DNA from 2 places in the Burkholderia oklahomensis C6786 genome. Region 1 is predicted to be linked to the other one. Evidence: riboswitches for the same ligand, from Rfam matches in the RefSeq annotation. Region 1 holds a riboswitch; the other holds the start of a gene.

What was found. A riboswitch is a leader RNA that binds a small molecule or an ion and turns the genes downstream of it on or off. The one in region 1 is predicted to bind cobalamin.
Region 2: it holds a riboswitch for cobalamin, as region 1 does, so the genes downstream of both, BG90_RS03015 (TonB-dependent receptor domain-containing protein) here and BG90_RS17030 (HoxN/HupN/NixA family nickel/cobalt transporter) in region 1, are expected to answer to the same signal.

What each region holds. Positions count from the first base shown of each region.
Region 1 covers NZ_CP009555.1:3,821,910-3,837,693, reverse strand. The annotation lists gene mbaJ (siderophore malleobactin non-ribosomal peptide synthetase MbaJ) at 1-430, shown strand, start outside; gene BG90_RS17070 (non-ribosomal peptide synthetase) at 440-5,608, shown strand; gene BG90_RS17065 (lysine N(6)-hydroxylase/L-ornithine N(5)-oxygenase family protein) at 5,737-7,158, shown strand; gene BG90_RS17060 (TonB-dependent siderophore receptor) at 7,204-9,423, shown strand; gene BG90_RS17055 (formyltransferase family protein) at 9,497-10,336, shown strand; gene BG90_RS17050 (cobyrinic acid a,c-diamide synthase CobB) at 10,382-11,878, opposite strand; gene cobO (cob(I)yrinic acid a,c-diamide adenosyltransferase) at 11,883-12,485, opposite strand; gene BG90_RS17040 (cobalamin biosynthesis protein) at 12,553-12,963, opposite strand; cobalamin riboswitch at 13,121-13,352, opposite strand; cobalamin riboswitch at 13,584-13,842, shown strand; gene BG90_RS17030 (HoxN/HupN/NixA family nickel/cobalt transporter) at 14,128-15,189, shown strand; gene cobW (cobalamin biosynthesis protein CobW) at 15,247-15,784, shown strand, end outside.
Region 2 covers NZ_CP009555.1:672,330-688,113, forward strand. The annotation lists gene BG90_RS02975 (UDP-N-acetylglucosamine 1-carboxyvinyltransferase) at 1-370, opposite strand, end outside; gene BG90_RS02980 (hypothetical protein) at 434-1,288, opposite strand; gene BG90_RS31670 (NUDIX hydrolase) at 1,288-1,659, opposite strand; gene BG90_RS31675 (phytanoyl-CoA dioxygenase family protein) at 1,707-2,480, opposite strand; gene BG90_RS34590 (hypothetical protein) at 2,786-2,989, opposite strand; partial or broken gene BG90_RS37140 (hypothetical protein) at 2,945-3,124, shown strand; gene BG90_RS36375 (hypothetical protein) at 3,177-4,019, shown strand; gene cobC (alpha-ribazole phosphatase) at 4,138-4,722, opposite strand; gene BG90_RS02995 (adenosylcobinamide-GDP ribazoletransferase) at 4,707-5,465, opposite strand; gene cobT (nicotinate-nucleotide--dimethylbenzimidazole phosphoribosyltransferase) at 5,472-6,527, opposite strand; gene BG90_RS03005 (ABC transporter ATP-binding protein) at 6,571-7,404, opposite strand; gene BG90_RS03010 (FecCD family ABC transporter permease) at 7,401-8,402, opposite strand; gene BG90_RS03015 (TonB-dependent receptor domain-containing protein) at 8,499-10,448, opposite strand; cobalamin riboswitch at 10,516-10,775, opposite strand; gene BG90_RS03020 (ATPase) at 10,978-11,328, shown strand; gene BG90_RS03025 (cell division protein ZapA) at 11,325-11,639, shown strand; RNA gene ssrS (6S RNA) at 11,722-11,903, shown strand; gene BG90_RS03030 (EVE domain-containing protein) at 11,979-12,440, shown strand; gene BG90_RS03035 (SIMPL domain-containing protein) at 12,638-13,375, shown strand; gene lgt (prolipoprotein diacylglyceryl transferase) at 13,653-14,543, opposite strand; gene BG90_RS03050 (LysR family transcriptional regulator) at 14,645-15,598, opposite strand; gene ilvD (dihydroxy-acid dehydratase) at 15,777-15,784, shown strand, end outside.

The DNA of each region.
Region 1 (15,784 bases):
GCTGCGCGCGCAATTGCCCGCGTACATGGTGCCCGCGCAGCTCGTCGCGCTCGACGCGCTGCCCGTCACGCCGAACGGCAAGTGCGATCGCCGCGCGCTGCCCGCGCCCGTCTTCGACGAGCGGGTCGTCGACGCGCCGCGCACCGACACCGAGCGCGCGCTCGCGGCGATCTGGCGGCGCGTGCTGAAGCTGCCGGACATCGGCCGCGACGACGATTTCTTCATGCTCGGCGGCCATTCGCTGCTCGCCGCGCAAGCGAACGCGCAGGCGAACCTGCAGTGGGCGCTGACGCTGCCGCTGCGCACGATCTTCGACGAGCGCACGCTCGCGCGCTGCGCGGCGGCGATCGACCGCGCACACGACGCCGGCCGCGACCACGACGCCGCGAGCGCGATCGACGCGCTGCTCGGCGAGCTCGAAGCCCAGTAAGGAGCCCGCATGACCGCCACCCCCGATCTGCTGTCGCTCGCCGCGCGTTTCGCGCGGCTGCCCGGCACGCAGCGCAAGCAGTTCCTCGCGAAGCTCGGCGCCGCGGGGATCGATTTCCGGATGCTGCCGATCCCGCCGCGCGAGGACCGCGCGGCGAGCGCGCCGGCGTCGTTCGCGCAGACGCGCCTCTGGCTGCACGCGCGTCTGCTCGGCGAATCGGCCGCGTATCACATCACCGAGCGGCTGCGTCTTGACGGCGCGCTCGACGCGAACGCGCTGCGGCTGTCGTGCGACGCGCTGATCGCGCGCCACGAAGCGCTGCGCACGACGTTCGCCGAAGGCGCCGACGGCGTGCTGCAGACCGTGCACGCGCCGACGCGCTGCCCGTGGCGCTTCACGGATTTCGCCGACGCGCCCGCCGCGGAGCGCGACGCGCGCGCGGCGGCCGTCGCCGCACGCGACGAGGCCGAGCCGTTCGATCTCGCGCACGGCCCGCTGCTGCGCGCGCATCTGATCCGGCTCGACGCGTCGGTTCACTGGCTCGTGCTGACGACGCATCACATCGTGTCGGACGGCTGGTCGGCCGACGTGATGCTCGCGGAGCTGTCGTCGTTCTATCGGTCGTTCGCGACGGGCGACGCGGTGTCGCTCGCGCCGCTGCCGATCCAGTACGCCGACTACGCGCTCTGGCAGCGCCGCTGGCTCGACGCGGGCGAGGGCGAGCGCCAGCTCGCGTACTGGCGCGCGACGCTCGACGCGAGCCGCGACGTGCTGCTGCTGCCCGGCGCGGCGACGCGGCCCGCGCAGCGCAGCGCAAGCGGCGCGCGCCACACGTTCGACGTGCCGGCCGCGCTCGCGCAGCGGGCGCGCTCGCTCGCGCAGACGCGCCGCGCGACGCCGTTCGCGGTGCTGCTCGCCGCGCTCGCGACGCTGCTCGCGCGCGCGTCGGGCGAGCCGGAGATCCGGATCGGCGTGCCGTCGGCGAATCGCGAGCGCGGCGAGACCGTCGGGCTGATCGGTTTTTTCGTGAACACGCTCGCGCTCGCGGTCCGAACGCCCGCGACGCGCGCGTTCGAGACGCTCGTCGACGCGACGCAGCGCGGCCTCGTCGATGCGCAATCGCATCAGGACGTGCCGTTCGACCAGGTGGTCGACGCGCTCGGCGTCGCGCGCAGCGCGAGCCACCATCCGCTCTTTCAGGTGATGGCCGCGTACGGCGCGCACCGCGCGCTGCCGTCGTTTGCCGACGTGCGCGCGACCGAGCTGCCGTCCGGCATGCCGTACGCGAAATTCGACCTGACGCTGAGCTTCGACGAGCGCGACGACGGCGGGCTCGACGCGCGCTTCGTCTATGCGACCGACATTTTCGATGCCGATGCGATCGAGCGGCTTGCCGCACGCTATGTCGAGCTGCTCGCGCACGCGGTCGACGCGCCCGGCGCGGCGATAGGCGACCTGCAATGGCTGCCCGACGCGGAGCGCCGCGAGCTCGCCGCGTGGAACGGCGAGACGCACGGCGGCGCGGATCGCGAGCGCGGCGGGGCGTCCTCGGGGCGATCGCCGGTCGGCGAATCGTCCGGCGAACTTTCCGGCGTGTCTTTCGGCAAGCCGCCCGGCGGGCCGTTCGACGAACCGTTCGTCCCGGTCCACGACCGGATCGCCGAGCATGCACGCCGCCGTCCCGATGCGCGCGGCGTCGCCGACGTCGCGCGCGCGCTGACGCGCGGCGAGGTCGAGCGGCGCGCGACGCGGCTCGCGAAACGGCTCGTCGCGGCGGGCGTGCGCGCGGAAATGCGCGTCGGCGTCGCGCTGTCGCGGTCCGTCGACCTGCTCGTCGGCCTGATCGCCGCGCTCAAGTCGGGCGGCGCGTTCGTGCCGCTCGATCCGAGCCACCCGCGCGAGCGGCTGGCCCAAATGCTCGACGACGCGCAGATCGCGCACGTGATCACCGAGCGAGGCGGCGTCGACGCGCTGCCGCTCGCGGGCGCCGCGCGCGCATGGCTCGTCGACGACGAGATCCCCGACGCCGAGATCGACGGCGTCGCGCTGCCGGACGTATCGCCGCATCAGGCCGCGTACGTGATCTACACGTCGGGCTCGACGGGCAAGCCGAAGGGCGTCGTCGTCGATCACGGCGCGTTCGCGCGCCATTGCGACGCGATCGCCGCGCGCTACGGCGCGACCGAGCGCGACGTGTTCATGCTGTTCCAGTCGGTCAATTTCGACGGCGCGCACGAAGGCTGGTTCTCGCAATATCTGTCCGGCGCGGCGGTCGCGGTGACGGCCGACACGCTGTGGCCGCCCGCGCGGACCTGCGCGCTGATCGCGCGCGAAGGCGTGACGATGACCTACGTGCCGCCCGGCTGCGCGACGCAGCTCGCCGAATGGGCGCTCGAGCACGGCGCGCCGCCGACGCTGCGCTCGATCACGGTCGGCGGCGAGGCGACGTCGCGCGAAGCGTTCGCGCTGATGCGCCGCGCGTTTCCGAATGCGCGCGTCGTCAACGGCTACGGGCCGACCGAGACCGTGATCACGCCGATGCTGTGGATGTTCGAGCCGGGCGACGATCCGGCAAAGCTCGCCGACGCCGCGTATCTGCCGATCGGCACGCTCGTCGGCGCGCGCACCGCGCACGTGTTCGACGCGCGGCTGAACCCGCTGCCCGTCGGCGTGATCGGCGAGCTGTACCTGGGCGGCGAGGGGATCGGCGTCGCGCGCGGCTATCTGGGCCGCGCGGCGCTCACGGCCGAGCGCTTCGTGCCCGATCCGTACGGCGCGCCGGGCGCGCGGCTCTATCGCACGGGCGACCTCGTGCGCCGCCGCGCGGACGGCGTGTTCGATTTCATCGGCCGCATCGACCATCAGGTGAAGCTGCGCGGGCTGCGCATCGAGCTGGGCGAGATCGAGGCGCAGCTCGCCGCGCACGACGACGTGCGCGAGGCGGTCGCGGTCGTGTTCGGCAACGGAGCGCAGGCGCGGCTCGTCGCGTACGTCGAGCTGACGGGCGACGCCCGCGAGCGCGCGCGGTGCGCCGACGCGGCCGAGCTCGACGCGCACCTGCGCCGCACGCTGCCCGACTACATGGTGCCCGCGCATATCGTCGTGCTCGATGCGCTGCCGCGCAACGCGAACAGCAAGGTCGACCGCGCGGCGCTGCCCGAGCCGGCGCACGTCGCGCGCGCGTACGAGGCGCCCGTGAACGACGTCGAGGCGGCGCTCGCGGACATCTGGCGCGAAGTGCTCGGCGTCGAGCGGGTCGGCCGCGCCGATCATTTCTTCGAGCTGGGCGGCCATTCGCTCGCCGCGGTGCGCGTCGCGACCCGCGTCGCCGAGCGGCTCGCGCGCGATGTGCCGGTGCGCGCGCTGTTCGAGGCGCCGATTCTCGCGCCTTACGCGCAGCGCGTGTCCGCCGCGGCGCCCGCGGAAGCGGCGCGCGGCGCGGGCGGCGCGCCCGCCGCGGCATATGCGCCGGACGCCGACGGCGTGCTGCCGCTGTCCGCCGCGCAGCGCGGCCTGTGGTTCCTGTGGCGCGCGCAGCCGGACAGCGCCGCGTACAACATTCCGGTCGCGCTGCGGCTTCGGGGCGCGCTCGACGTCGACGCGCTCGCCGCCGCGTTCGCGCACGCGGCGGCCCGTCATCCGGCGCTGCGCACGCGGATCGTCGCGCGGGCGGACGGCGCGCCGGGCCAGCGGATCGCGCCGGCGCGGGACGTCGCATTGCCGGTCGTCGATCTCGGCGCGAGGCCGGAGCTGGCCGACGAGCCCGCGCGGCTCGCCGCCGCAGCAGCGCTGACCGACGCCGACGCGCTCGCGCCGTTCGATCTCGCCGCCGACGCGCCGCTGTGGCGCGTGCGCGTGGTCCGGCTCGGCGCGGCCGATCACGTGCTGTCGCTCGTCGTTCATCACATCGTGTCGGACGGCCAGTCGATCGATCTGTGGCTCGACGAGGTTCGCGCGGCCTACGTCGCGCGGCTGGCGGGCGGGCGCGCGGCCAAGCCGTCCGAAGCACCCGAAGCACCGCATGCGCCGGCGGCCGACGCGCTCGTGCTGCCGGCCGCCGCGCCGCACGCGCGCCTGTCGTTCTGGCGCGAAGCGCTCGCGGGCGCGCCGTCGCACGCGCTGCCGCCGCCGCGCACGGGCCGCGCCGTCGCGCCGCGCTGGGACGCGGGCCGTCTCGCGTTCGAGCTCGACGACGCGCTCGCGCGCCGCGCGCGCGCGATGGCGCTCGACGCGCACGCGACGCTGCCGATGCTGCTGCACGCGGCGCTCAACGCGGCGTTCTACCGCGCGACGGGCGCGACCGATCAGCCGGTCGGCGTGCTCGCGTCGACGCGCGAGCTGACGGGCGACGCCGCCGAGCGCTCGCTCGGGCTCTTCATCAACGCGGTCGTCGTGCGCACGCGGCTCGCGAGCGCCGATACGCCGACGACGCTCGTCGCCGCGGTGCGCGACGCGGCGCTCGCCGCCTATGCGCACGCGGACGCGCCGTTTTCCGACGTCGTCGCCGCGCTGCGCGCGCCGCGCGCGGTCAACGGCAATCCGCTGTTCCAGGTGATGTTCAACTACCTGCGGCCGGCGGGCGCCGCCGCGCGCGACTGGGCGGGGCTCGCGGTCGACGGGTTCAACGACGTCCGGCATCGCGTCGTGTTCGAGCTGGAGCTCGACGTCGTCGAGCATCCGGACGGCCGCGTGACGGGCGCGTTCTCGTATGCGACGGAACGCGTCGACGGCGCGTTCGTCGCCGCGCTCGCGGCCGACTATCTCGACGTCGTGCGTGGCTTCGTCGATGCGCCGGCGCGCGCGCTCGGCGCGTCCGCCGCGCGCTTTCCGCTCGCCGCGCACGATGGGCACGATGCGCTCGCCGCGATGCCGCCGCCGTCGCGCGCACCGAACGCCCGCGTGGACGCGCGGGCGGCCGACCGCTGCGCGCACGCGCTCGCCGGCGTGTGGCGCGCGTGCTTCGAGCGCGCCGCGCCCGCGCCGGACGGCGATCTGTTCGAAGCGGGCGCGACGTCGTTCGACGTCGTGCGCTTCGTCGACGCGGCGCAGGCGGCCGGCTTCGCGCTCGCGATCGCCGACGTGTTCGCCGCGCCGAGCTTCGCGGCGCTCGGCGCGCTCGCGATACGCGCGGCGCAGGCGGCCGGCCAGCCGGCGACGGAGGGGCGCGATGCCGATTGAGCGCCGCCTGGCGCATCGGCCCCACATCGACCGGATCGGCCGCATCGGCGATGCGCGCGATCCGCGTCACGTTTTTCTCCAGCCGGCGCCTTCAGCGCGCCGGTCACACCGTTAAGGGAATCAGACACATGCAGAGAGATACCGTATTCGACCTGATCGGCGTCGGTTTCGGGCCGTCGAACCTCGCGCTCGCCGTGCGCCTCGCGGAAGCGGGCGACGCGGCCGCGTTCGCGCATTGCTACGTCGAGCGCCAGCCGGAATTCGGCTGGCACCGCGGAATGCTGCTCGACGACTGCCGGATGCAGATCTCCTTCCTGAAGGATCTCGTCACGCTGCGCGATCCGACGAGCCGCTTCACGTTCGTCAACTACCTGTACGAGCACGGGCGCTTGAGCGAATTCGTCAACCTGAAGAACTTCTATCCGACGCGCGTCGAGTTCCACGATTACCTGAGCTGGGTCGCGGACGCGTTCGACGAGCGCGTCCATTACGGCGAGACGGTGACGGCGATCGAGCCCGTCGCGGCGCCGGGCGGAAGCGGCGAGATCGACGCGCTGCGCGTGTTCTCGCGCGACGGCGAAGGCCGCGAGCGGCAGCGCGTCGCACGCGCGCTGTCGGTCGGCGTCGGCGGCGCGCCGAGCGTGCCCGATGCGTTCGCCTCGCTCGGGCCGGACCTCGTCGTCCACTCGTCGAACTATCTGACGTCGATCGACCGGATCGTCGGCGCGCCCGCATCCGGCGCGTCCGATGCCAGTGCGAAAAAGCGCGTCGCGGTGATCGGCGCGGGGCAGAGCGCGGCCGAGGTGTTCGTCGATCTCGCGCGCCGCTTTGCGCACGTCGACGCGAGTCTCGTGATCCGCTCGGGCGCGCTGAAGCCCGCGGACGACAGCCCGTTCGTCAACGAGATCTTCAATCCGGCGTTCACGGACGTCGTCTACGCGCAGCCGGCGAGCGGCCGGCGCACGCTGATCGAGCGCTTTCGCGACACGAACTACGCGGTCGTCGACCGCCCGCTCATCGAGCAGATCTACGAAATGCTCTATCTGCAGCGCGTATCGGGCGCCACGGGCGCCGCGCCGCGCCATCGGCTGATCGCGAACGCCGCGATCGAGTCGGCCGCGCGCACGGCGAACGGACAGGTCGAGCTCACGCTGCGCGACCGCCTGACGGGCGATGCGCACACCGAGCGCTTCGACGCGCTCGTGCTCGCGACGGGCTACCGCCGCGACACGCATCTCGCGCTGCTCGACGGGCTCGCGCCGCATCTGGGCGACGCGCTCGCGGCGGGCGACGTCGCGCGCGACTACCGGCTCGCGACGCCCGCGCACTTCAAGCCGCGGATCTATCTGCAAGGTTGCTGCGAGGACAGCCACGGGCTGTCCGACACGCTGCTGTCGGTGCTCGCGCGACGCGCCGACGAAATCGCCGCATCGCTCGGGGAGCGCGCGCATGCGGCGGAACACGAAGAAGCCGTCCGGCCCGAAGGCCGCGCACGGTCACGACACGATAACAACGGGGTGAGCGGCGGCCGGCTGGCCTTCGCTCTTTGATGATGTGCGGCCTCTCGGCCGCTTTGCAACTTGGAGCAACGGAAGATGGAGTGGGCAACCAGCACGCGCGTGCGTGCGATCGCGGCCGCGGCAGGCGTGGCGTTTTACGCGGCGGCGGCGAGTCACGCGCAGGCACAGGCGGTGCAGCCGGCCGGGGACGGGAAGCCGCCGGGCAGTCAGGTGAAGCAGGACACCGCGTCGGGCGGCACGTTGCCCGCGATTTCGGTGTCGGCGGATGCGGAGCGCGACGCGAGCGTCGGTCTCGTCGCGCGGCGCAGCACGACCGGCACGAAGACCGATACGCCGATCGTCGAGATTCCGCAGACGATCAACGTCGTGACCGCGCAGCAGATCGAGGCGACGGGCGCGACCGACATCAACCAGGCATTCCGCTACATTCCGGGCTTCTCGACCTACGGGTCGGACAACCGGTCGGACTGGTACGCGGCGCTGCGCGGCTTCACGCCGACGGTGTTCGTCGACGGGCTGCAGGTGCCGAACACGCTGAACCTGTCGAGCTGGCGCGTCGATCCGTACATGATCGACAGCATCACCGTGCTGCGCGGGCCGACGTCGGTGCTGTACGGGCAGGGCGATCCGGGCGCGATCGTCGACGTGCAGAGCAAGCTCGCGAACGGCGAGCGGATTCGCGAGGCCGGCGTGCAGGTCGGCAACTACGCGCGCAAGCAGCTGATGTTCGACATCGGCGACAAGATCGACAAGGACGGCACGCTGTCGTACCGGATCGTCGGCGTCGGCCGCGACGGCAACTCGCAGTCGGGGCCGCTCGCCGATCAGCGCGTGTCGTTCGCGCCGTCGGTCAAATGGCAGCCGAACGCGGACACGTCGCTCACGCTGTCCGCGACGTACCTGCAGGACTGGAGCGGCACGTCGACCAACTTCCTGCCGGCGCAAGGGACGGTGCTGCCGAATCCGAACGGCACGATCTCGAACGACCTGTACACCGCCGACGCGAACTTCGACCACTACCGGAAAAAGCAATGGTCGCTCGGCTATCAGTTCGAGCACAGGCTGAACCCGGTGTGGACGTTCCGGCAGAACGTGCGCTGGATGCACCTGTCGCTCGACGACGCGTCCGTCTACGGCGGCGGCCTCGACGACGCCGATCCGACGATGGCGACGATGACCCGCTACGCGGGCCTGTTCCAGTTCAACTACAGCCGTTTCGACGTCGACAACCAGGCGCAGGCGAAATTCGCGACGGGCCCGCTCGCGCACACGGTGCTGTTCGGCTTCGACTACAACCGCCAGACGACGACGGACAGCGAATGGCTCGCGAAGGCGCCGAGCCTGAACATGTTCCGTCCGGTCTACGCGCCGATCACGACCGGCATCTTCAGCGGCCCGACCGCGTATCCGCGCACCGACACGAAGACGACGCTGAACGCGTTCGGCGTGTACGTGCAGGATCAGATCAAATGGCAGCGCTGGGTGCTGACGCTGGGCGGCCGGCACGACTGGACGAACACGACGCAGGACGACATCGCGAACTCGGCGAGCTTCAAGCAGAACGACCACGCGTTCAGCGGGCGCGTCGGCCTCACGTATCTCGGCGACTACGGCCTCGCGCCGTACCTCAGCTATTCGACGTCGTTCAACCCGCAGATCGGCCTGAAGCTGGCGGGCGGCGGGCTCGCGACGCCGACCAAGGGCCGCCAGATCGAGGCGGGCCTGCGCTGGCAGCCGCCCGGCAAGAACCTGATGCTGAACGCGGCGGTGTACCAGATCAACCAGACCAACGTCGCGATGAGCAACCCGAACGACTCGACGAGCAGCACGTTCGTGCAGGTGGGCGAGGTGCGCTCGCGCGGGGTCGAGCTGAGCGCGGTCGGCAATCTGTCGCGCGAGCTGTCGGTGATCGCCGCCTACGTCTATCAGGACGTGAAGAACGTGAAGGCGAACGACAACACGCTGAACAGGTGGCCCGTCGACGTGCCGCGTCCGCGCCAGATCGCGTCGCTGTGGGCCGACTGGACGTGGCGCAACGGGCCGCTGACGGGCTTCGGGGTCGGCGCGGGCGTGCGCTACATGAGCGCGGCGGCGGGCGCGGCCGACAATTCGCTGACGGTGCCGAGCTACACGCTGTTCGACGCGGCGCTGCACTACGAGCTGCGCAACTGGCGCTTCGCGATCAACGCGACGAATCTGTTCAACCGCCGCTACGTGAGCGGCTGCCAGTCGGAAGCCGTGTGCATGTACGGCAACGAGCGCACCGTGATCGCGACGGCGAAATACAACTGGTGAGCGCGGCGCATCGCCTCATCATCCCAAAGGGCGGCGCGGCGGCGCGCCGCCCGAACGAGAGGACAACACTGCGATGGCAAAGAAGAAACTCGTCTACATCTGGTCGCTGAGGAACGCCGCCGCCGACAAGGCGGGGCAGCAGGTCGACTACAAGGGCGGCAAGCGCTACATGAAGTCGGTGCTCGAATCGCTCGTCGACGCGCTGAACGACACCGGGCTCGGCGACGCGTACTCGCTCGAACGGGTGATCCACGACGACGACGCGGGTTCGCCGCTCGACCGCGAGAAGCTCGCCGAATACGGCTTTTCGCACCAGCCCGGCAAGCGCTGGTTCTATCCGCCCGAGCTGCGCGTGCAGGGCCGGCTCGTCAACGATCTGCTGCTCGCGATTCCGTCCGAATACCGTCGCGAGCCGTTCGATTCGCCCGCGCGGACGGCGGGCAAGCACGTGTTCGAGCAGCGCCTGCGCGAAGCGCTCGACGGGCTCGAAGCCGATCTCGTCGTGCTCGACGGGCTGCTCGTGATCCTCGACGAGCTCGTGCGGCCGGGCGCGCCGTATTGCCGGCGGATCGTCAACATCCATCCGGGCATCACGCGCGCGGAGTCGCCGTACGAGCGGCGCGGCGCATACGCGACGCTCGACGCGCTATACGGCGCGCGCGGGCAGAAGGTCGTCGACTGGACGACGAGGGCGACCGTGCCCGTCGAGCCGATCCGGATGACGGGCGCGTCGTTCCATTACGTCGACAACGGCGTCGATTCGGGCGAGGTGATCCATGACGTGCTGAACACGGAGATCGGCGAGCACGACACGATCCTCGAGCTGCGCTGGAACAACTTCAACCGCAGCCTCTTTCCGGCGCTGCACGAAGGGCTTGCGATCATGGCGGGGCTCGACGCGCGCGTGGCGTGAGCGGGCGGGGCGGACGACGCGCGGCGTAGTCTCGTCCCGCGGCGGCTACGGCGCGTCGCCCGTGAAAAGCGCCGCCGCCGCGGGCGGATTCGACGGCCAATACGCGTGGAAGTACGTCGCGACGATCGAACCGTGCCGGTAGACGGCTTCGCCCGCCGCGCCGTCGTCCGGGCGCGTCGCGGCCGCGACGGGCGCAAGCGGCGTCGCGAATCGCGAATAGTGGAACGTGTGCCCCGTCATCGCGCCGAAGCGCGTCGCGAGCGTCTGCATCCCGAGCGCGGCAAAGCGCCGCTGCATCGTCGCGTCGCCGGGCACGAGGCCGAGCATCGGCGTGCGCGCGCCGTCGACGTCCGTCAGCGAATCGCTCAGATACAGCATCCCGCCGCATTCGGCGACCACCGGCTTGCCCGCCGCGACGTGCGCGGCGATCGCGCGCGCGGTCGTCGCGTTCGCCGCGAGCCGCGCCGCATGCAGTTCCGGATAGCCGCCCGGCAGGTACAGCGCGTCGCAGCCGGCGGGCAGCGGCGCGTCGGCGAGCGGCGAGAAGAACGCGAGCTCGGCGCCGAGCGCTTCCAGTTGATCGAGATTCGCCGGATAGATGAACGAGAACGCCGCGTCGCGCGCGATCGCGATCCGCTTGCCGGCGAGGCTCGGCGTTTGCGTGGCGGCAGCCGATGCGACCGATGCGACCGATGCGCGATTGCGGTCGCCGGCGGCGTCCGACGTTGCAATCGTCTCGTGGTCGCCATCGACGGCGTTCGTCGCCGCGACCACGCCGTCGTCGTCTTCGGCATCGCTCGCCGTCGCCGGCGCGTCATGGCAGTCGTCCGTGGGGCCCGGTGTCGCAACCATCCCGTGGCCGTTTGCGTCAACGAACGCGAACTCGACGACGGGCGGCAGCTCGGCGAGCGCCGTGCGCGCGATCGCGTCGGCCGCGCGATCGATGCGCGCGTCGAGATCGGCGATGTCGTCCGGCTGATGCAGCCCGAGATGCCGCTCCGGCAGCGCGATCTGCGCGTCGCGCGGCAGATGGCCGAGCCAGCGGATCGATGCGGGCAGCGCGCCGCGCAGCAGCTGCGCGTGACGCTCGGAGCCGACGCGGTTCGCGAGCACGCCGTGAAACGGCACGCCGGGCCGGAAATGCGCGAGCCCGAACGCGAGCGCGGCGAAGGTCTGCGCCATCGACTGCGCGGAGATCACCGCGGCGACCGGCACGCGAAACGCCTGCGCGAGATCGGCGCTCGACGGCGTGCCGTCGAAAAGCCCCATCACGCCTTCGATCAGGATCACGTCCGCTTCGGCTGCGGCGCGCGCGAGGAGCGCGCGGCAGCCGCGCTCGCCGACCATCCCGAGATCGAGCGAATAGACGCTCGCGCCGCTCGCGCGCGCGAGCAGCATCGGATCCAGGAAATCCGGGCCGGTCTTGAACACCCGCACGCGCCGGCCGAGCCGCCGGTGATGGCGCGCGAGCGCCGCCGTCACCGACGTCTTGCCCTGGCCGGACGCGGCGGCGGCGACGAAGAGCGCGGGGCAGGCGGGCATCGCGTCAGAACTCCACGCCGCGCTGCGCCTTCACCCCTTGCTCCTTGTACGGATGCTTGACGATCCGCATCTCGGTGACGAGGTCGGCCGCGTCGACGAGCGCGTCGGGCGCGTGCCGGCCCGTCACGACGACGTGCAGCATCGGCGCGCGCGCGGCGATCGTCGCGAGCACCTCGTCGAGCGGCAGGTATTCGTACTTGAGCACCGTGTTCAGCTCGTCGAGGATCACCATCCGGTAGTCGCCGCTCTCGATCATCCGGCGCGCCTCGTCCCAGCCCTTGCGGGCAGTCGCGATGTCGGCGTCGCGATTCTGCGTGTTCCACGTGTAGCCGTCGCCCATCGTGACGAAGTCGCACTGCGCGTTCGCGCCGAGGAAATCGCGCTCGGACGTGTGCAGCGCGCCCTTGATGAACTGCACGACGCCGACCCGCATCCCGTGGCCGAGCATCCGCACGGCCATCCCGAACGCGGCCGTGCTCTTGCCCTTGCCGTTGCCGGTGTTGACGATCAGAAGGCCTTTCTCGACGGTCGCGGCCGCCTGTTTTTTCTCGTGGCCCGCGCGGCGGCGCTCGGTCATGCGTTGATGCGATTCGGCATCGGTTTTCATCGTCTGGAGTCCTGTGAGTCGGGTGATTCGTGTGGTTCGTGGATCGGAAGACGGGGCGCGGCGCGCGTCACAGCGGGCCGGCGAGCGCCGCCGTCACGCCGTCGAGCGCGAGCTTGCGCACGATGAGCGCGCCGTTCGGCGCGGCGAGCAGCGCGCACGGCTCGCAGACGCCGTCGACGCCGAACCGCTCGCGCGCGGCGGCCGACGGCGGCGTGCCGGCCGCAAGCGGCGTGTCGCGTGCGGCGCTCGCGATCTGCGCGGCGATCTCGTCGCGCGAGAACGCCGCGAGCGGCCAGCCGTGGCGCGCGCAGCATTCGACGAGGCCCGGCTCGTGCGCTTTCGCGTCGAGCGTCGCGACGACGCCGACGTCGGCGAGCGACGCATGCGGCAGATGCGCGAGCGCGGCGCGGATCGCGGCCTCGATCGCTTCGGCGGGCCGTCCCGCGCGGCAGCCGATGCCGAGCGCGACGCGCATCATCGGGCGGCCGCGCGCGAGGCGCGGGCGCGCGGGTTCCGGCGGCGTGAGTCGGATGGAATCATGTGGTCTCGGCAGTCGGCGGCCGGCTCGGGGGCCGGTGCGCCATGCGTTGCGCGCCCGGTTCCGTCCCCCGCGGGATCGGGCGTTCGGCGAGCGCGGCTCGCCCCTTGCGTCGGCCGGTATCCGGGCTGACCGCTTGCCATCCCGCCGCCTTCCCGTCCGTGGCGAGGACAGTGGCGCGATGGCGGAATGCGCGAACGCGGCGTGCGCGTCGCAGGCGGCGTACCGTTGCGAGGACAGCACAGGCTGCGCGGGCTGGCCGCTTCCTGTTTCCCGTTTGACTGAGCGCGCGATCGCGCGCTCGGGCACCGAACGCGCGCATACGATAGCACAGCGCCGACGGCGCGAGGGCGGCATGCCGACGGCGCGCGGCGAGGCGGGCAGTCGCGATTCGACGCATCCGCTGCGCGATGCCGTTCGATGCGGCGCAGATCGCCCGCGCCGCATCGATCGACATCCGCCGCCGGTCGGACGGTCGGGCGCCGGTCACGGGACATCCCGGCCGCCGCGCCGCGTCCGCGCCGCCTTTTGTCCGCCTTGACGCGCCGCGCCCGCGCGCCTACACTCGCTCGCGTTTTGGTGCTCGCGTGCGGGTTCTGTCGCACGCAGTTAAACGGGAAGCAGGGAGCGTCGCCGCGTCGCGGCCCGCCAACCTGCGCTGCCCCCGCAACGGTAAGCGAATGCATCGCGCAAGCGATGCGGCGCCGGCTTCTCCGCATGCCTGCCGGCATGCGCGGCCAACCACTGGACGCATCGCGTCCGGGAAGGTGAAGCGGCGTTTTCGTCAGCCCGGATACCGGCCGAGACACAGGGTCTGTTCGCCGATCGAGCGCATGCGCCGCGACGGCGAGCGGCCCCGGGGTTCAGCGCCGCGGGGATGCGGCGTGTCGTCCACGGCTTCATCGCGTCGCTCGCCGCCGCTGCGTGGCTCGTCCCCGTCCGATGCCGCGTGCTTCGGCCCGCGTCGCGCGCACGTCGTGAGCGCGCGCCGGCGCACAGTGCGCATGGGCGAACGGCGGGCCGGGCGGGCAGCACGAGCATCGCGCGCGATGTCGCGCGTGTTGGCATTCTTCTTGTTTGTCGACCGTTCGCAAAGGGAGCGCCATGCTCAGATCGTTTCTCCGTCTCTTCAACGACAGTCCCGCCGAGCTCCGCAGCAAGATCGCCGGCATCTACGCGCTGCTGATCGCGTTCAACGTCGGCGCGTGGGTCTGGGCGTTCGCCGCGTTCCACGGCCAGCCGGTGCTGCTCGGCACCGCGCTCCTCGCCTATACGTTCGGGCTGCGCCACGCGGTCGACGCCGACCACATCGCCGCGATCGACAACGTCACGCGCAAGCTGATGCACGAGCGCAAGAACCCGCTCGGCGCGGGGCTCTTCTTCTCGCTCGGCCATTCGACGGTCGTGATCCTGATGACGGTCGCGGTCGCGCTGACGGCGGCGACGCTCGCCGCGCGCTTCGAAGGGATGAAGGCATGGGGCGGCGTGATCGGCACGAGCGTGTCGGCGTTCTTCCTGCTCGTGCTCGCGTTCGCGAACCTGCTGATCCTGATCTCCGTGTACCGGACGTTCCGCGCGGTGCGGCGCGGCGAGCCGCTCGTCGAGCAGGATCTCGACATCCTGCTCAACCGGCGCGGCTTCTTCGCGCGGATCTTCCGGCCGCTGTTCGCGATCGTGTCGCGCAGCTGGCATCTTTATCCGATCGGCTTTCTGTTCGGCCTCGGGTTCGACACCGCGACCGAGATCGCGCTCTTCGGCATCTCGGCGACGCAGGCGCACGGCGGCCTGTCGTTCTGGTCCGTGATGGCGCTGCCGGTCCTCTTCACCGCGGGGATGACGCTCGTCGACACGACGGACGGCATCATGATGATGGGCGCGTACCGCTGGGCGTTCGTGCGGCCGATCCGCAAGATCTACTACAACATGACGATCACGTTCGTGTCGGTGCTCGTCGCGGTCGTGATCGGCGGAATCGAGGCGCTCGCGCTGATCGGCGACAAGCTCGCGCTCAAGGGCGGCCTGTGGGATGTCGCCGCGATGGCGGCCGAGCATTTCGGCATCCTCGGCTACTTCGTGATGGGGCTGTTCGTCGCGAGCTGGGCCGTGTCGGCGCTCATCTACCGGATCAAGCGCTACGACGACATCGACGTGACGATTTCCGCATGAGCCGCGCGCATCCGCGAGCGCTTCTCCATTGACCCGACACCGACCAACGGAATACCCATGCAAATGCGCAAAATCCCCGTGACGATCGTCACGGGCTTCCTCGGCAGCGGCAAAACGACGCTCTTGCGCCACATTCTCCAGAACGCGGGCGGCCGCCGGATCGTCGTGATCGTCAATGAGTTCGGCGAGCTCGGCATCGACGGCGAGATCCTCAAGGGCTGCGGGATCGGCTGCGACGACGCGGGCCGCGAAGCCGACGGCCAGCTCTACGAGCTCGCGAACGGGTGCCTGTGCTGCACCGTGCAGGAAGAGTTCTATCCGGTGATGGAAAAGCTCGTCGAGCGCCGCGCGGACATCGACCACGTGCTGATCGAGACGTCCGGCCTCGCGCTGCCGAAGCCGCTCGTGCAGGCGTTCAACTGGCCGTCGATCAAGAACAGCTTCACGGTCGATGCGGTGCTGACCGTCGTCGACGGGCCGGCCACGGCGCTCGGCCAGTTCGCCGAGAATCCGGTTGCCGTCGACGCGCAGCGCCGCGCCGACCCGAACCTCGATCACGAATCGCCGCTGCACGCGCTGTTCGCCGATCAGCTGT
Region 2 (15,784 bases), 980 kb from region 1:
GTGCGCCAAGCGTGCATCCCTTCGTGTCACCACTCAGCCGCGCCATGCCGAAACGCGCGATCAGCGGCGGAATCAGCATCACGGACGATCGCATATCCTCCGGCAGCGTATGGCTGGCCGGGTCGAATGCGATATCGCGATGATGCAACCGCAATGTGCCGGATGTCGAGTCAAATTCCACCTCGCTGCCGAGCTGGTCGAATATCCGAATCATCTTTTGGACATCGGTGATATCGGGGACGTGCCGCAACAGCACCGGTTGTTCGGTCAGAAGGGTCGCACAGAGAATTGGGAGGACCGCATTCTTGTTCGCCGAGGGGCGGACGACCCCGCGAAGCGGCACCCCACCGTGAACCAATAGATCCGCCATCACAACACCTTTCCATTCGAATAATTGCATTAAGGCATGCGAGCCTAAACCGGATTGTCTCCATCAGAGGCAAAGCACATGCAACGCGGCCGCATCGTCGTGTGGTTTCATGCCATCCGGCACATGTTGCCGCTCATATCCTCTCAACCGGGCGAACAGCGCGCCCAGCCCCTCGGCGGCGAGAAACTTCATCACATCGCCGTGCCCCATCAGACCGTAATGCTCCCACGCACGCGATATGCCGTCGGTGCCGATCAGCATGTGGCAGGGCGTAACGATGGATTGACGCAGGTGCGTGGCATTCGCCGCGCTGTCGGGATTAAGCGTCAGCGCCGTCGTGCCCTGATTGTGCTGTTGCCTGATCCGTCTCTGACGCAACGCATGCAACTTTTCGCCGGAAAAACCCGAGCACGGCTGCCACATGGCCCGCGGTTCGATCGACGACCATGAACGATCACCAGGAATCAGCCCCCTCCGCTCATGCTGCGCGAACATCGCAAAACAATCCGCGTAGTGATAGACGTCCACCGCAACGTGATCTCGCATGTGACGCACCTCGGCAATTGTGCACGCCGCAACCGGATAGGCCCACAGCGGCGTACTCGGTGCCAGCGATACGTACTGGCGCCGAAGATCATTGAGCGCCAAACGCAGCCGGCCAGTATCGAAATCGCGTCGACGCAAGTCATTCGCTAGAAAATCGGAAAGCGCGGCCGCGAACCAATGCGCATCCGAGAAGTCATCGAACGTAGTGAACGGACATTCCGTCAGATGCGATCCGCCATCGATCGCCCATGCCTTGAAGCTCGATCCGCACTGCACATAGCCGACGACATCTTCCGATGGCAGGCATGACGCCGGGTCTGACTGCTGCGAAAGGATCCGGAACATGTCGCGCAGGGTGTCTCCGCTTGCCATCAAGACAGGCCGGTCAGGCAAAGGGTCCAGTAGAACAACGGGAGATTCGTCGGACGGGGTTTCTGGAGGTCGATCCATGCGGCTCCGTCATGCTCATCGCTAAGCAAGACATCACGATCACCGAATTCGCATCCAAAACATACGACTAATACAAATTTTCCCGGAATCACTTCGAACGATCCGCTGCCGATATAATGTGAATTCGATACGGAAAACGCGCATTCCTCACGAACCTCACGCATCAATGCATCTTCGAGCGACTCGCCGATTTCCGGACGTCCGCCGGGAAGCTCCCACTCTCCACGAGGGTTTCGCAAGAACAGGACCGACTGCCCCCTGAAAATGATTGCTTTGACACTGATTGGAATCATATATAAAAACCCTATCTTTCAAAGCCGCACGCCCCTACTCAACGCGCTCATAAAGGCAACTTGCCTCGCGCGTATGCTGGCTCCGTTACCAGGCGTCTTTGCCGCTCCGTCAACTTGTCCCGATCGATACATTGCACCGACGCTCTCGAATGATTCGGAGTTGGCGGCAACGATGCTAAATCGACGTGCTCCGCAGGCCTTCTGTAATAGGAATACGAGTTAGTGTAGCGAGCAAATATAGCTCGACGCGACTCTCCACTTTCAACATGAAATGTTCCGTGAACCAGCGCCTCCGAGAATACCAGCGCATCGCCCTTCTCAAGAAATATATGCTTAATCAACGGATTGAAGTTTGGATTGCGATACTCATCGGGAACCACGAAATTTGCCCGATGCGATGCGGGAATGCAGCAGAAGTGACTGACATTAGAGTCCATATCGGATAGCGCATACAGAACACCCGTCAATCCATTGAATATCTTGTTGTTTTTCACAAAATAAAACACCCCCTCCTCAAACATATCCGATTGATGATGCATTCTTCCACCAGCGCTAACAAAATTCTCATCCGCGCAAAAAATATGATCCAAGCGAAATCTTGAAGAGAACAAGCGATCGAGAATGAGGTAAACCGGCTCAATATCTACCATTGCCCGCCAATTCCGAGACCAATTTAAATTCACATCATGCAAATAATGGCCTAAAAGATTTTCTTGCCAGAAGTCATTGATCTCGGTAATCAATCTCGAGTCCAGCGCATTTTTGACGACAACGTAACCATTAACATCAAATTCATAGATGGATTTTTGAATATCATCCATGGCGGCCCTCGTTAAAATATTTTCATTTCCTCTCAGAAGTTATTCTTATTTCAACACCACTCAAGGATACAACTCATGCGCGACATTCCTCGCCGCAATCTCACACAAACCATCCATCACCCAAGCTTTGCGGTTGAACGACAAGCCGCCCTCAGAACAGTAGATGATTTTCACCCGCATCTCAAACGAAATAATCCATTTCGAATATCACAATAATCAAAGGCGATTTCATGCTTCATAACTGGGGACGCATGAGGAGGCGAGTTTCGTTTGCGGGGGGCTCCATTCACATTTAAAATTTGCGTTCACATCCTGTTTTTTTGCGTATGCGGGACAGAACGATTCGAACGCTGCCGAGAGACGATGTATGGAAGAAGGTCGAAGCAACCTTGCCTGACAAGGAAGGCGATCAAGGGCGGCAGGCCGCCAGCGATCTCCGGTTTCTCGAGGCGATGCGTTGAGCCCGCAGCGTGATCGAGCGCTTCCACAGCCGTATCGAGCACTTTCATCGAGTCTCCACTCGTTACGACAAGCTCACGGACAGCTACGTGGTGTACGCATCCCTTGTCCGCGCGTTTGGGCCGTTCATGAAAATGCGAATAGCGTCTCCTCACGTCCACGCTGCGCCGCTCCGCTCCCTCTGACCAAGGTCGGCAAGCATAATCCCAAGCTTCCCGATCTTCATACCGTTCGCAAATGACCGAATTCGAAAGCAAGTTGATTCTAAATATCGCGTCGGCCGTGTTCTCCTTCATTCTCATAGAGTCCAGGAACTACTTGACCAAATGGAGAACCAACGGCGCGCCAAAGCGCGCCCAGTACAGCGTGTGGAAGCCGAACATCAAACCGCAAAAATCGACCGCGCACGCATGGCTTCGATCTCGATGGAAAAAAGCGTCAAAAAAATCGGCGGAAGGCATCGAAGCCAACCAAGCAAAAATATTCTTCTGGAATAGCGGCCAGCAACCGATTCTCGCAGAGGATCTGTCCAGAAAGAAGCCGCTCATCGTTCAGTTGATCCCGTCCGCGCCGATCACCGATATCGAGATCGCCGAGAGCCTCAATGCGATCGGTGTCAAACTGACGAACGACCGATTTTTCAACCGGGACAAAAGCAAAAAAATCATCACGTTCGACAGAATCGATCCCGGCCACGGCTTTGTCGTCAGCTTGAAATTCGAAGAAGGCCACAACCCGATTCCTCGCATTCTAGGTCCCATTCTCGGCACGGCCGGCGCGGAATATGCGGGCCCGATATGGGCGGTCGACCTCGTCGACGACGACAAGATTGGCCGGCAAAGATCGCGCGCCCGTCTGGCGCGTTGGATAAGCGGCGTATCGTGCATCGTGGGCATCGGCGGGCAGTTCACGCCCATTCAAGGGCAGGCCCCGCTGGTCGCGCACAGCGCGCTGTATTGGATGTTCTTTGCCATGTTTGCGATTTCATGGGCGGCATTTCTCATGAGCAACGACGTCTGCCAGCAATTCAGCAAGCGCATGCCGCCTTCGCTGCACTACTGGAACGAAGACAAGGCTTAGCCACGCCGCGATCGCCCAGCCGAGTCAAGACCGCCGCCGCCGTCGACGCAACGCGCGACACTCGCCCTCGTCGACCAGCCTCAATCGTGAAACGACAGAACGTGCGGCCGCCTGCGCGTCATTCGTCCCAATGCACGAGCCGCCATGCGCCGATGCCCTCATCGCGCCGCAACCACACGACGCCGCCCATCGCGACCGGCCGCGCGAGCATCGTTTCGAGCGATGCGTCGAGCGCCTGCGCCGCCAGCGCGCGCATCACGCCCGCATGCGTGACGACCCAGCTCGCGCGCTCCGAGGCAGCGAACGCCGCAAGCGCGGGCCGCACGCGCGCGACGAACTGCGCGGCGCTCTCCCCGCCGTGCTCGCGCGCATGCATCAGATCGGCGCTCCATCGATCGAGCGCGTCGCGGCCGATCTCATCCCAGCGTTTCATCTCCCACGCGCCGAAATCGATCTCGCTCAAGCGCGGATCGATCTCGACCGGCGCGCGCGCGTCGTCGGCCAGCACGCGCGCGAGCTCGGCGCAGCGCGCGAGCGGGCTCGACCATACGCGCGACGCGCGCACGGCGCCGAGCGCGCGCAGCCGCCGCGCAATGCCGGCCGCGCCCGCCGCCGCGTCGGCCGCGAGCGGCACGTCGCTGCTGCCGTAGCAGACGCCCGCTTCGACGGCGACGGCCGGATGGCGAATCAGGACGAGATCCATCCGAGCATCGCCAGATAGATCGCGAGTTCGAATACCTGCTGCGCGAAGCCGAGACAATCGCCGGTGTAGCCGCCGATGCGCCTGTCGAGATAGCGCGCGATGCCCACGCGCAGCGCAAGCGTCACCGCGAGCGCGAGCGCGCCCGCGCGCCAGTCCGGCCAGAACAGCCACGGCAGGCCGAACGCGGCCGCGAACATCAACGCGCCCGCGCTCATTCGATGGGCGACCGGCTGCGCCTTGCCTTCGGCGCGCGCGTAGTCGAGCGTGACGAGCAGGCTCGCGGCAAGCGCGCGGCTCGCCGCATGTGCGGCGATCATCGTCCAGGCGGCGCGCATCGGCGGCATCGCGGCGAGCGTCTGCCACTTCAGCGCAAGCGCGACGACGAGCGCCGCCGCGCCGAACGTGCCGATCCGCGAATCGCGCATGATCCGCAGCACGTCGTCGCGCGCGTAGCCGCCGCCGAATGCGTCGCAGCTGTCGGCGAGGCCGTCCTCGTGCAGCGCGCCCGTCGCGACGAGCGTCGCCGCGATCGACAGCAGCGCCGCGACGCCCGTCGGCCACACGCGCGACGCGGCGAGATGCACCGCCGCCGCGAGCGCGCCGACGCACACGCCGACGAGCGGAAAATAGCGCGCCGCGTGCGCGAGATCGACGGCCGCGCCGCTGATCGCGCGCGGCACCGGCACGCGCGTGAAGTACCCGAGCGCGACGACGAAGTAGCGCAGTTCGGCGAGCGGATTCATCGCGCGTCACGCATCCCGGTTCGCGACGCCCGCCGACTCGAAGCTCGCCATTTCGTTGACGAACGCGGCCGCCGCACGCACGAGCGGCAGCGCGAGCGCGGCGCCCGTGCCTTCGCCGAGCCGCAGGTCGAGCGCGAGGAGCGGCTCGCCGCCGAAATGCTCGAGCATGCGCCGATGCCCCGCTTCGTTCGACACGTGCGAGAACACGCAGTATTCGCGCACCGCGGGCGCGAGCGCATCGGCGACGACGAGCGCCGACGTCGCGATGAAGCCGTCGACGAGAATCGTCATCCGTGCGCGCGCCGCTTCGATGAACGCGCCCGCCATCATCGCGATCTCGAAGCCGCCGAACGTCGCGAGCACGTCGAGCGGCTCGATCGCATCGGCGTGGCGCGCGAGCGCGCGTTCGAGCACCGCGCGCTTGTGCGCGAGGCCCGCGTCGTCGAGGCCCGTGCCGCGCCCGACGCATGCGTCGAGCGGCGCGTTCAGCAGGCGGCTCATCACGCACGCGGCCGCCGACGTGTTCGCGATCCCCATCTCGCCGAAGCCGATCACGTTGGTGCCGAGCGCCGCGTGATGCCGCACGCGCGCGGCGCCCGCGGCGAGCGCGGCGAGCGCTTCGTCGCGCGACATCGCGCGCTCGTGCGCGAAGTTGCGCGTGCCGCGCGCGATCGCCGCGCCGACGAGCAGCGGCGACTCGGGCAACGGCGACGCGACGCCCGCATCGACGATCTCGAGCGTCAGGCCCGCGACGCCGGAAAACGCGTTGATCGCCGCGCCGCCCGCGACGAAGTTCGCGGCCATCTGCACGGTCACCGCCTGCGGATACGGGCTCACGCCTTCGGCGGCGATCCCGTGGTCGCCCGCGAACACGATCATCGCGGGACGCACGACGCTCGGCGCGGTCGTGCGCTGGATCAGGCCGAGCTGCAGCGCGAGCGCTTCGAGGCGGCCGAGACTGCCGGGCGGCTTCGTCTTGTGATCGATGACGTGCGCGAGCGTCGCGCGCAGTTCGGCATCGTCGAGCGGGTCGATGTGCGGCAGAGAGAAGGTGGAGGTCATCGGTTCGTCTCGTGAATGGAAAAGGTCGCGCGATGCGCGTCGATCAGGTGATGCGGTGGCGGCCGCCGCGCGCGTCGGGCCACGCGGGCACGAGCGCCTCGTGGCCGTCGCGCTCGATCAGCACGAGCGGATAGCCGAACGCGCGGCTCGCGAGCTCGGGCGTCAGCACGTCGCGCACCGGGCCCGCGTGCGCCGCGCCGTCGCCGTCGAGCAGCAGCGCGTGCGTCGCGAAGCGGCGCGCGAGATTCAGGTCGTGGCACGAGAAGATCGCCGTGCGCTCGCCCGCGCGCAGCCAATCCGCGAGCGCGGCGAGACAGTCGATCTGATGATGCAGGTCCAGGTGCGCGAGCGGCTCGTCGAGCAGCAGCAGCGGCGCGTCCTGGCACAGCGCGGCGGCAAGCGCGACGCGCTGCCGCTCGCCGCCCGACAGCGACAGCACGTCGCGCGCGGCGAACGATTCGAGTCCGAGCCGCTCGAGCGCCGCGTGCGCGGCCGCGCGATCGTCGGGACGCTCCCAGCCCCAGCCGGTCAGATGCGGGAAGCGGCCGAGCAGCACGGTGTCGAACACGCTCGCGCTGAACGCGTCGTGCAGCGTCTGCGCCATCAGCGCGCGCCGCCGCGCGAGCGCTTCGGGCCGCCAGTCGGCGAGCGGCGCGCCGTCCGCTTCGACGTGTCCGGCCGCGGGCTTCGCGAGCCCCGCGAGCGTCGTGATCAGCGTCGTCTTGCCCGCGCCGTTCGGCCCGGCGATGCACCACAGCTCGCCCGGATAGAACGTGTGCGTGAAATCGTCGAGCAGCGTGCGCCCGCCCGCCTTCAGCACGAGACGCAGCGTGCCGTAGCGGGCGGAGCGCGGCGTCGGCGCGCCGTGCGTCGTCATCGCGAAGCCCTCCGCAGCAGCATCCACAGAAAGAGCGGCACGCCGATCAGCGCGGTCATCACGCCGACCGGCAATTGCGCGGGCGCGATCGCCGTGCGCGCGAGCAAGTCCGCGGCCATCACCCCGGCGCCGCCCGCGAGCATCGTCGCGGGCAAGAGCATCCGCTGATCGTTGCCGAACGCGAGCCGCAGCGCATGCGGCACGACGAGGCCGACGAAGCCGATCGTGCCCGCCGTCGTGACGGCCGCGGCCGCCGCGAGCGACGCGATCAGATAGACGCGCAGCCGCAGCCGCGCGACCGGCACGCCGAGCGCGGCCGCCGCCGCGTCGCCGCGCAGCAGCACGTTCAATTGCGGCGCGACCGGCAATGCGGCGAGCGCGGCGGCGACGAGCGCCGCCAGCGCGAACCACGGCGACGCCGCGCCGCTCAAGTCGCCCGACAGCCAGAACAGGATGCCGCGCAGCCGCTCCTCGGGCGCGATCGACAGCATCAGCGTGATGAGCGCGAACCACCCCGCCGAGATCACGACGCCCGTGAGCAGCAGCCGCGGCGACGCGTCGCGCGGCTCGCCGCGCCACAGCTCGCGGCGCGCGAGCCCGAGCACGAACGCGATCGCCACGAGCGCGCCGGCGAACGAGGCCGCATCGACGATCCACCACGCGCCGCCCGCGATCATCGCGACGAGCGCGAACGCGGCTGCGCCGCCCGACACGCCGAGCACGTACGGCTCGGCGAGCGGATTGCGCAGCAGCACCTGCAAGAGCGCGCCCGCGAGCGCGAGGAGCGCGCCGCAGCCGAAGCCGGCGAGCGCGCGCGGCAGCCGCAGCGTGCGAACGATGTCGGCCGCGAGCGGATCGGCGCTCGCGCGATGGACGAGCGCCGCGAGCGCATCGAGCGGCGTCATCGGCACGCTGCCGAGCGTGAGCGACGCGACGAACGCCGCGCATGCGACGAGCGCGAGCGCAACCCAGATCGCGGCTGCGCGCGCCGCGTGCATGCCTGCGCCGCGCGCGTCGGCCCTCATGCCGCCTCCCGCGCGCGAAGGCACGAGCGCCGCGAACGGCACGGACTGCGCCGACGCCGCGACCGGCCGTCAGCGCTGCCGCCAGCCGAGCGTGACATAGGCGCCGCGGCGCGGCGTGTTGTACGCATATGCAAGCTCGTAGTCCTTGTCGAACAGGTTGTCGATGCGCGCGCTCACGTACCACGACTTCGTGATGTCGTAGCGCGCGGACAGATTGACGATCCCGTATCCGCCGAGGCGGCTGCCGTAATCGTCGCGCGATCCGCTCACGAACCATTCGCCGCCGACGCGCCAGCCGCCGAACGAGCGATTCGCCGAGATCGACGCGAAGCGCCGCGCGCGCCGGTTCAGATCCCGGCCGGCGGTTTCGTCGATCGGGTTCTGCAGCGTCGCCGCGACCCGCACGTCGGTCTTGCCGACATGCCCCTGCCACGAACCCTCGACGCCCTGCACTTTCGCGCGGCCGACGTTCTGCGCGACATAGTAGGGCCCGCTCGCGGCGGGACGATAGTCGATCAGGTTCGCGTAGCGCGTCTGGAACGCGGTGACGCGCACGACGCCCACCGCATCCGACGCATACTGCACGGCCGCCTCGATCGAATGGCTGCGCTCGGGCCGGATCGACGGATTGCCTGCGTTCGGATAGTACAGATCGTTGAAGCTCGGCGCGCGAAACGCGCTGGAATAGCTCGCGGACACCTTCCAGCGCTCGGTGACGTCGAGCCCGTAGCCGAGATAGTAGCTGTTCGCGCCGCCGAAATCGGAGTACTGGTCGCGGCGCACGTTCGCCTGGAGCTGGCTGTCGCCGATGCGTCCGGTATAGCCGAGCCAGCCGGAATTCACGTGGCGCCCGGGCGCGGCGAACACGTTCGATTCGAACGACTGGTCGAGCCGCTCGTAGCCCGCCTGGATCCTGTGGCCGCGCGCGACCGTGAAATCGTTCTGCCAAGTGTATTGGCGGTTGTCGGTGTCGAAGTGGTCGGTGTACGCGCCGTTCAGCGCCGACTGGCTGCGGTCCTTGCCGCTCGACACGTTCACGCGCGTCGTCCACCAGTCGGCGAGCTTGCCGTTCGCGAACGCGGACACCTGCTGGACCCGGCTGTACAGATCGTTCAGATCGGTCGGCGAGCCGTACGCATTGTCGAAGCTGTTCTTGCCGTTCGCCTGGAAGTACGTGACCCCCGCATTCCACTTGTCGCCAAACTCGTGCCTGAGCGACGCGGACGCGCTCTCGTTCAGATAGCCGTTCGCGTCCGGATTCGCCTGCGGCTTGAGCGCGGGATCGAGCGACGAGAATCCGTCGGTCTTCAAGCGCGCGAGCGACACGCTGAACGTCGTCTTGCCGTCCTGGTCGAGCCGGCCCGACACGCCCGCGCTCTGCGTCTGCGTGTGATAGCTGCCGTAGCTCGCCGAGAAATCGAAGCGCGGCGGATGATCGCCGCCGCGCTTCGTGAACACCTGCACGACGCCGCCGATGGCACCGGACCCATACAGCGACGACACGTTGCCGTTCACCACTTCGACGCGCTCGATCTGGTCGAGCGGCAGCTGGCTGATCTGCGACTGCCCGAGGCTCGCCGAATCGACACGCACGCCGTCGATCAGCACGAGCGATTGCGTCGGCTGCGCGCCGCGCAGAAAGAGGCTTGCGCTTGCGCCCGGCCCGCCGTTGCGCACGATCTGCGCGCCGGGCGCGAGCGCGAGCAGGCCGGGCAGATCGATCGCGCCGCTGTCGGCGATGTCCTGCGCGTCGAAGAGCGTCGTTTGCGGAATCGCGTCGGCGAGCGTCTGCGGCCCGCGCTGCGCGGTGACGACGATCGGCGCGAGCTGCGCGGCGGAAGCCGACGCTGTAGACGCTGTAGACGCCGAATACGCAAAAGACACGGAAGCCGCGGACGACACAGGCAAGACGGAAGAAGCGGACGAAGAAGACGAAGCGGGCGCGTCGCCTTGCGCGAGCGCGACGCACGGCAGCCCGGACAGAGCGGCGAGCGCTGCGCGGGCGAGGGGGGTTCGCATGAAGGCATCCTGTTGAGCCACTACGGCGCCCGCTTCCCCGCAGGCCCCGCATCACGGAGGCGGGCGCGCCCGTCTCCCCGCCTTGGCCGGTATCCGGGCTGACGACGTCACCGCCTCGCCTTCCCGCGCGATGCGCAGTGGCGCAGCGTCGGCGGCCGGCCGAAGAGGCCGGGCCGACGCATCGAGAGTGCGGCTTGCATCGGAACCGATGCGATCGCTTACCGTTGCGGGGGCAGCGCAGGTTGGCTCGGTCCTGGCGGACGTCGCGCCCTGCTTCCCGTTTAACCGCGCGCGAAGCGCGCGAGCACCGAGGCGGCGCCAGTTTAGGAGCGCGCGCGCGGCAGCGTCAAGGAACCGCGACGACGCAGCGCACGAAAATCGTCGCGCATGCCGATAAACAGATCGGCATCAACGAACGACGAAGACGATTTCGCGGCGAGAAGCGGGGGTGTTACGTCTAGAAACGTTACAGATATCGGAATCTCGGTTATTCCGCGCTAAAATGTCCGGTCTTTAGAGGACGCAGCAGATGCTCAACGAACTCGAAACCCTATCTCAAAACATCGGCCGCCTGATCGCGCTGAATCAACGCCATCAAGCGGAACGGCTCGCGCTCGAGGAGCAGGTCGCGCAATTGCGCACGGAAGTGGAAACGCTGCGCGCGGAACTCGAGCAACTACGCGACGAGCGCAACGCGCTCGCGGCGGAACGCGACACGCTGTCGGCGAAGATCGACGACGCGCAGGTGAAGCTCAACGCGATCCTCGAAAAATTGCCGCGCACGAAAAGCGTGCCGGATGCAGAAAACCAGCTCGACCTGCTCGCGCCGCAGGCGAGCGCTGAAGGCGAAGGCACGACGGGCCACGGAGAACATGCATGAGCGCCAAGCAGATCGAAGTGTCGATTCTCGGGCAGGTGTATCGTCTCGCCTGCTCGCCCGAAACCGAAGCGGCGCTCCTCGAAGCGGTCGCACGCGTCGACGCGGAAATGTCGAAGATCCGTGCGAACAGCTCGGTGCGCGGCACCGATCGCATCGCCGTGATGGCCGCGCTGTCGCTCGCGTCGGAGTTGCTGAGATTGCAACAGAGCGTGCGTCACGGAGAAGCGTTCCCTGCGGAAGAAATCCGGCGTACAATGCGCCAAATGAATGAACAACTCGGTGCAGTGCTCGCACAGCACGAGGTGCAGTAAGCAAGTTTCACCAGGTTCGGCCAACGCTTGATCTATCGTGCTCAAGCTGCTGAATCCAAAGGTGATTCGAACAGTTAAGTCAGCTTCCCTGCCTGGTTCGCCAAGGTCATATATTCCTTGAACCAATGCCATGTGCACGGTTGCGGAAATTTGTAGCACGGGCGCGCGCGTCACTCTGTCTGATGTACCCGAAGTGCTGCTAACTGCGACCAATTCTGAACCTCAGGTTCAGGATGCCGGCCTAGCGGCCAAGGCGGGGGCCTATTCGACGGCATCGGGCGAGTCCCGATGCCGTTTTCTTTTGTGCAGCCTTTTCATTGCGTCGAGTCATTCCGATCCATGCGCTACTGGCTGATGAAATCCGAACCGGACGAGGCGAGCATCGACGACCTCGCCGCCGCCTCCGACCACACCCTGCCATGGACCGGCGTGCGCAACTATCAGGCGCGCAACTTCATGCGCGACACGATGCAGATCGGCGACGGCGTGCTGTTCTACCATTCGAGCTGTCCCGAGCCCGGCATCGCGGGGCTCGCGGAGGTGTGCTCGACGCCCTACCCCGATCCGACGCAGTTCGATCCACAAAGTCCATACCACGATCCGAAGTCGACGCAGGAAACGCCGCGCTGGGTGCTCGTCGACGTGCGCTTCGTCAGGAAGACGCCGCTCGTTCCGCTCGCCGCATTGCGCGAGCACGATGCGCTCGCCGACATGCGCGTGCTCGCGAAGGGCAACCGGCTGTCGATCACGCCCGTCACGCCGGACGAATGGCGCTTCATCACGACGCGCCTGATGAAGTGACGCGGCGGCCACGTCAAACATTGTCAGACACGGCGCGCGAAGCCGCGCCGGCCGGAACCTCGGCCCGCTTTCGACGGCCTAATGGGCGCTCGACGGATGCAGTGCCGCATCCGCCGGGCGTGTCGAAAGAAGCGCGGCGTCCGTCCGCGCCCCGCACGCCGCATGTTGCGTGCGGGCTTACGCTCAAGGAGTCAACAATGACGAGAAAATCCGCTCTAGCCGTTGCCGTCACGCTCGCGGCGGCGCTGCCGATCGCACTGGCGCTCGCGCCGTCCGCCGCACGCGCGCAAAGCATGGGCCAGATGCAGCCGCCCGCGGGCGTGCTGTCGCTGTCCGCGCAGGCAAGCACCGACGTCCCGCAGGACGTCGTCGACATCACGCTGTTCTACGAACAGCAGGCGAAAGACCCGGGCACCCTGACCGCCGAGCTGAACAAGCGCGCGGACGCGGCGCTCGCGCAGGCGCGCGGCGTCACGGGCGTCACGGCCCGCACGGGCGAATTCTCGGTGTCGCCGAGCGTCGACCGCGACGGCAAGATCTCCGCATGGCGCGGCCGCACCGAGGTCGTGCTCGAATCGCACGACTTCGCGGCCGCGTCGAAGCTCGCAGGCCAACTGAATCCGATGATGCAAGTGGGCAACGTCGCGTTCTCGCTGTCGCCCGAAGCGCAGCGCGCGGCCGAGCAGAAACTCACGACGGAAGCGATCAAGGCGTTCCGTGCACGCGCCGAGGAAGCGACGCGCGCGTTCGGCTACAACAGCTATTCGATCCGCGACGTGAACGTCGGCAGCGGCCGCAACGTGCAGCCGTATCCGCGGATGTTCGCGATGGCCGCGCCCGCGATGGACAGCGCGAAGGTTAGCGCGCCGATCGCCGTCGAAGGCGGCAAGACGACCGTGACCGTCAACGTGAACGGCTCGGTGCAGATGAAGTGACGGCGGCGGCGCGGCTTCGCGCCGTATGCGGTCAAAAGAACGCCGGCTCGTCGCCGGCGTTTTTTATTGCGCATTGCGCATGTCGCGGCTTGCGATGCTTGCGGCAGGCGGCGCGCGATGCCTTGCGCTTGCGATCATGTGCCGCACATCGCGTGCGCGTGCGATCACGCACCGCGTGTCCGGGCGTCATGCGCCGTGCGTCGCGATCGGCATACGCACGACGCGCCCGGCCGCGCGCGCCCGGCGATCGCGCAACCGCGGCCGCCGGACGCGGCACTCAGGCCGGCTTAGCTGCGCCGCCGCGCCGATACGCCCAGATCATCATCAGCACGCCCGCGATGATCATCGGCAGCGACAGCCACTGCCCCATCGACAGACCGAACGTCAGCAGGCCGAGAAAATCGTCCGGCTCGCGTGCGAATTCGACCGTGAAGCGCGCGAGACCATAGCCGATCAGGAAGAGCGCCGAGATCGCGCCCATCGGCCGCGGCTTGCGCGAGAACAACCACAGCACGAAGAAGAGCGCGATGCCTTCGAGCGCGATTTCGTAGAGCTGCGACGGATGGCGCGGCAGCATCTGGTGTGACAGGAACACCTCGTTCAGATTCCACTTCGCCGCGAGATCCTGGTGCGTGGCGAGCCACGCGGCGTCGTCGCGCGACGCGCCCGGGAACAGCATCGCCCACGGCGCGTCAGGGCTCGTCACGCGGCCCCACAGCTCGCCGTTGATGAAGTTGCCGAGACGCCCGGCCGCGAGCCCCGTCGGCACCATCGGCGCGACGAAGTCCGTCACTTCGAGCCAGTGCCGCTTGCGCTGCCATGCGAACAGCACCATCGCCAACGTGACGCCGAGGAAGCCGCCGTGGAACGACATCCCGCCTTCCCACACCCTGAAGATGTCGAGCGGATGCGTGAAGTAATAGCCGGCCTTGTAGAACAGCACGTAGCCGAGCCGGCCGCCCAGCACGACGCCGAGCACGCCGTAGAACATCATGTCGTCGATGTCCTTCGCGGTCCAGCCCTGCGCGGCGACGTGCGGCAGCTTGAGACGCACCCGGCCGACGACGATCGCGAGGATGAAGCCGATGAGATACATGAGCCCGTACCAGCGCACGGCGAGCGGGCCGAGGTGAATCGCGACGGGATCGAAATTCGGATGAATGATCATGAGTTAGCGTTGAAGGTTCTGAATCGATGCGGCTCGCGCGGCGACGACAACGACGACGCGCATGCCGCGACCGCGGTTCGACGGGCGCGCCGCGCGAACGTTCACGGCCGCGTCGCGCGCGCGCCCCGCCGGTCGACCGCGCCGGGCGGCGAAGCACGCTGCGCGTCGCCGCGCACGACGTCGATGAAGCCCGCGAGCACGGGGCTCACGTCGTCCGTGCGCCACACGAGACCGGTCTCGACGACGGGCGCCGCGCCGGCGAGCGCGCGGTAGACGACACCCGTGCGCCGCAGGTTACGCAGCGATTGCGGCACGAGTGCGACGCCCATGCCCGCGGACACGAGGCTGACGATCGTCTGCATCTGGATCGCCTCCTGGCCGATGCGCGGTGCGACGCCCGCCGCGCCGTAGCAGCCCGTAATGATGTCATAAAAGCCGGGCGCCAAACGACGCGGGAAGACGACGAGCGGCAGCGACGCGATATCGGCGATCCGCACCGGCGCGTCGTCCGCCGCCTCGGCGGCGTCGGCCGGCATCGCGACGACGAGCGGCTCGCGCAGCACGGGCAGGTACGACAGCGAAGCCGCGTGCCGCGGCGGCACGGGCGGAATCACGAGCCCGGCGTCGATGCGTCCCGCGACGAGTTCCTCGATCTGCACGTCGCTCGTCGCCTCCGTCAGTTGCAGCCGCACATGCGGATAGCGCGCGCCGAACTCGCGCAGCAACTGCGGCAAGAGCCCGTAGTCGGCCGTCGACACGAACGCGAGCGCGAGCGATCCCGCCTCGCCACGCGCGAGGCTCTGCGCGAGCGGCGGCAGCGCGTCGGCGGCGGCGATCAGCCGCCGCACGTCGGGCAGCAGCGCCGCGCCGACCGCGGTCAGCTCGACCGAGCGCTTCGTGCGCGCGAACAGCGCGACGCCGAGCGCATCCTCGAGCGCGCGGATCGCCTGCGACAGCGGCGGCTGCGTCATCGACAGGCGCTCGGCGGCGCGGCCGAAGTGCCGCTCGTCGGCGACGGCCACGAAATAGCGCCATTGGCGCAGATCGGGGGTCAAATCATGCTCCTCACCTGTTTCGACATGCAGATTAATATGTATAACGACCTAATAGACGATGAATAATATATTGGACATTCTCTAAGAGAAACTGCATTCTTGGCCACCTGAGCCGGACTGCGCCGATGCAGCGCGCCGCGCCGCCCCACAGTCAACCCAGTCGATGGATGGAGTCCCCATGTCGTA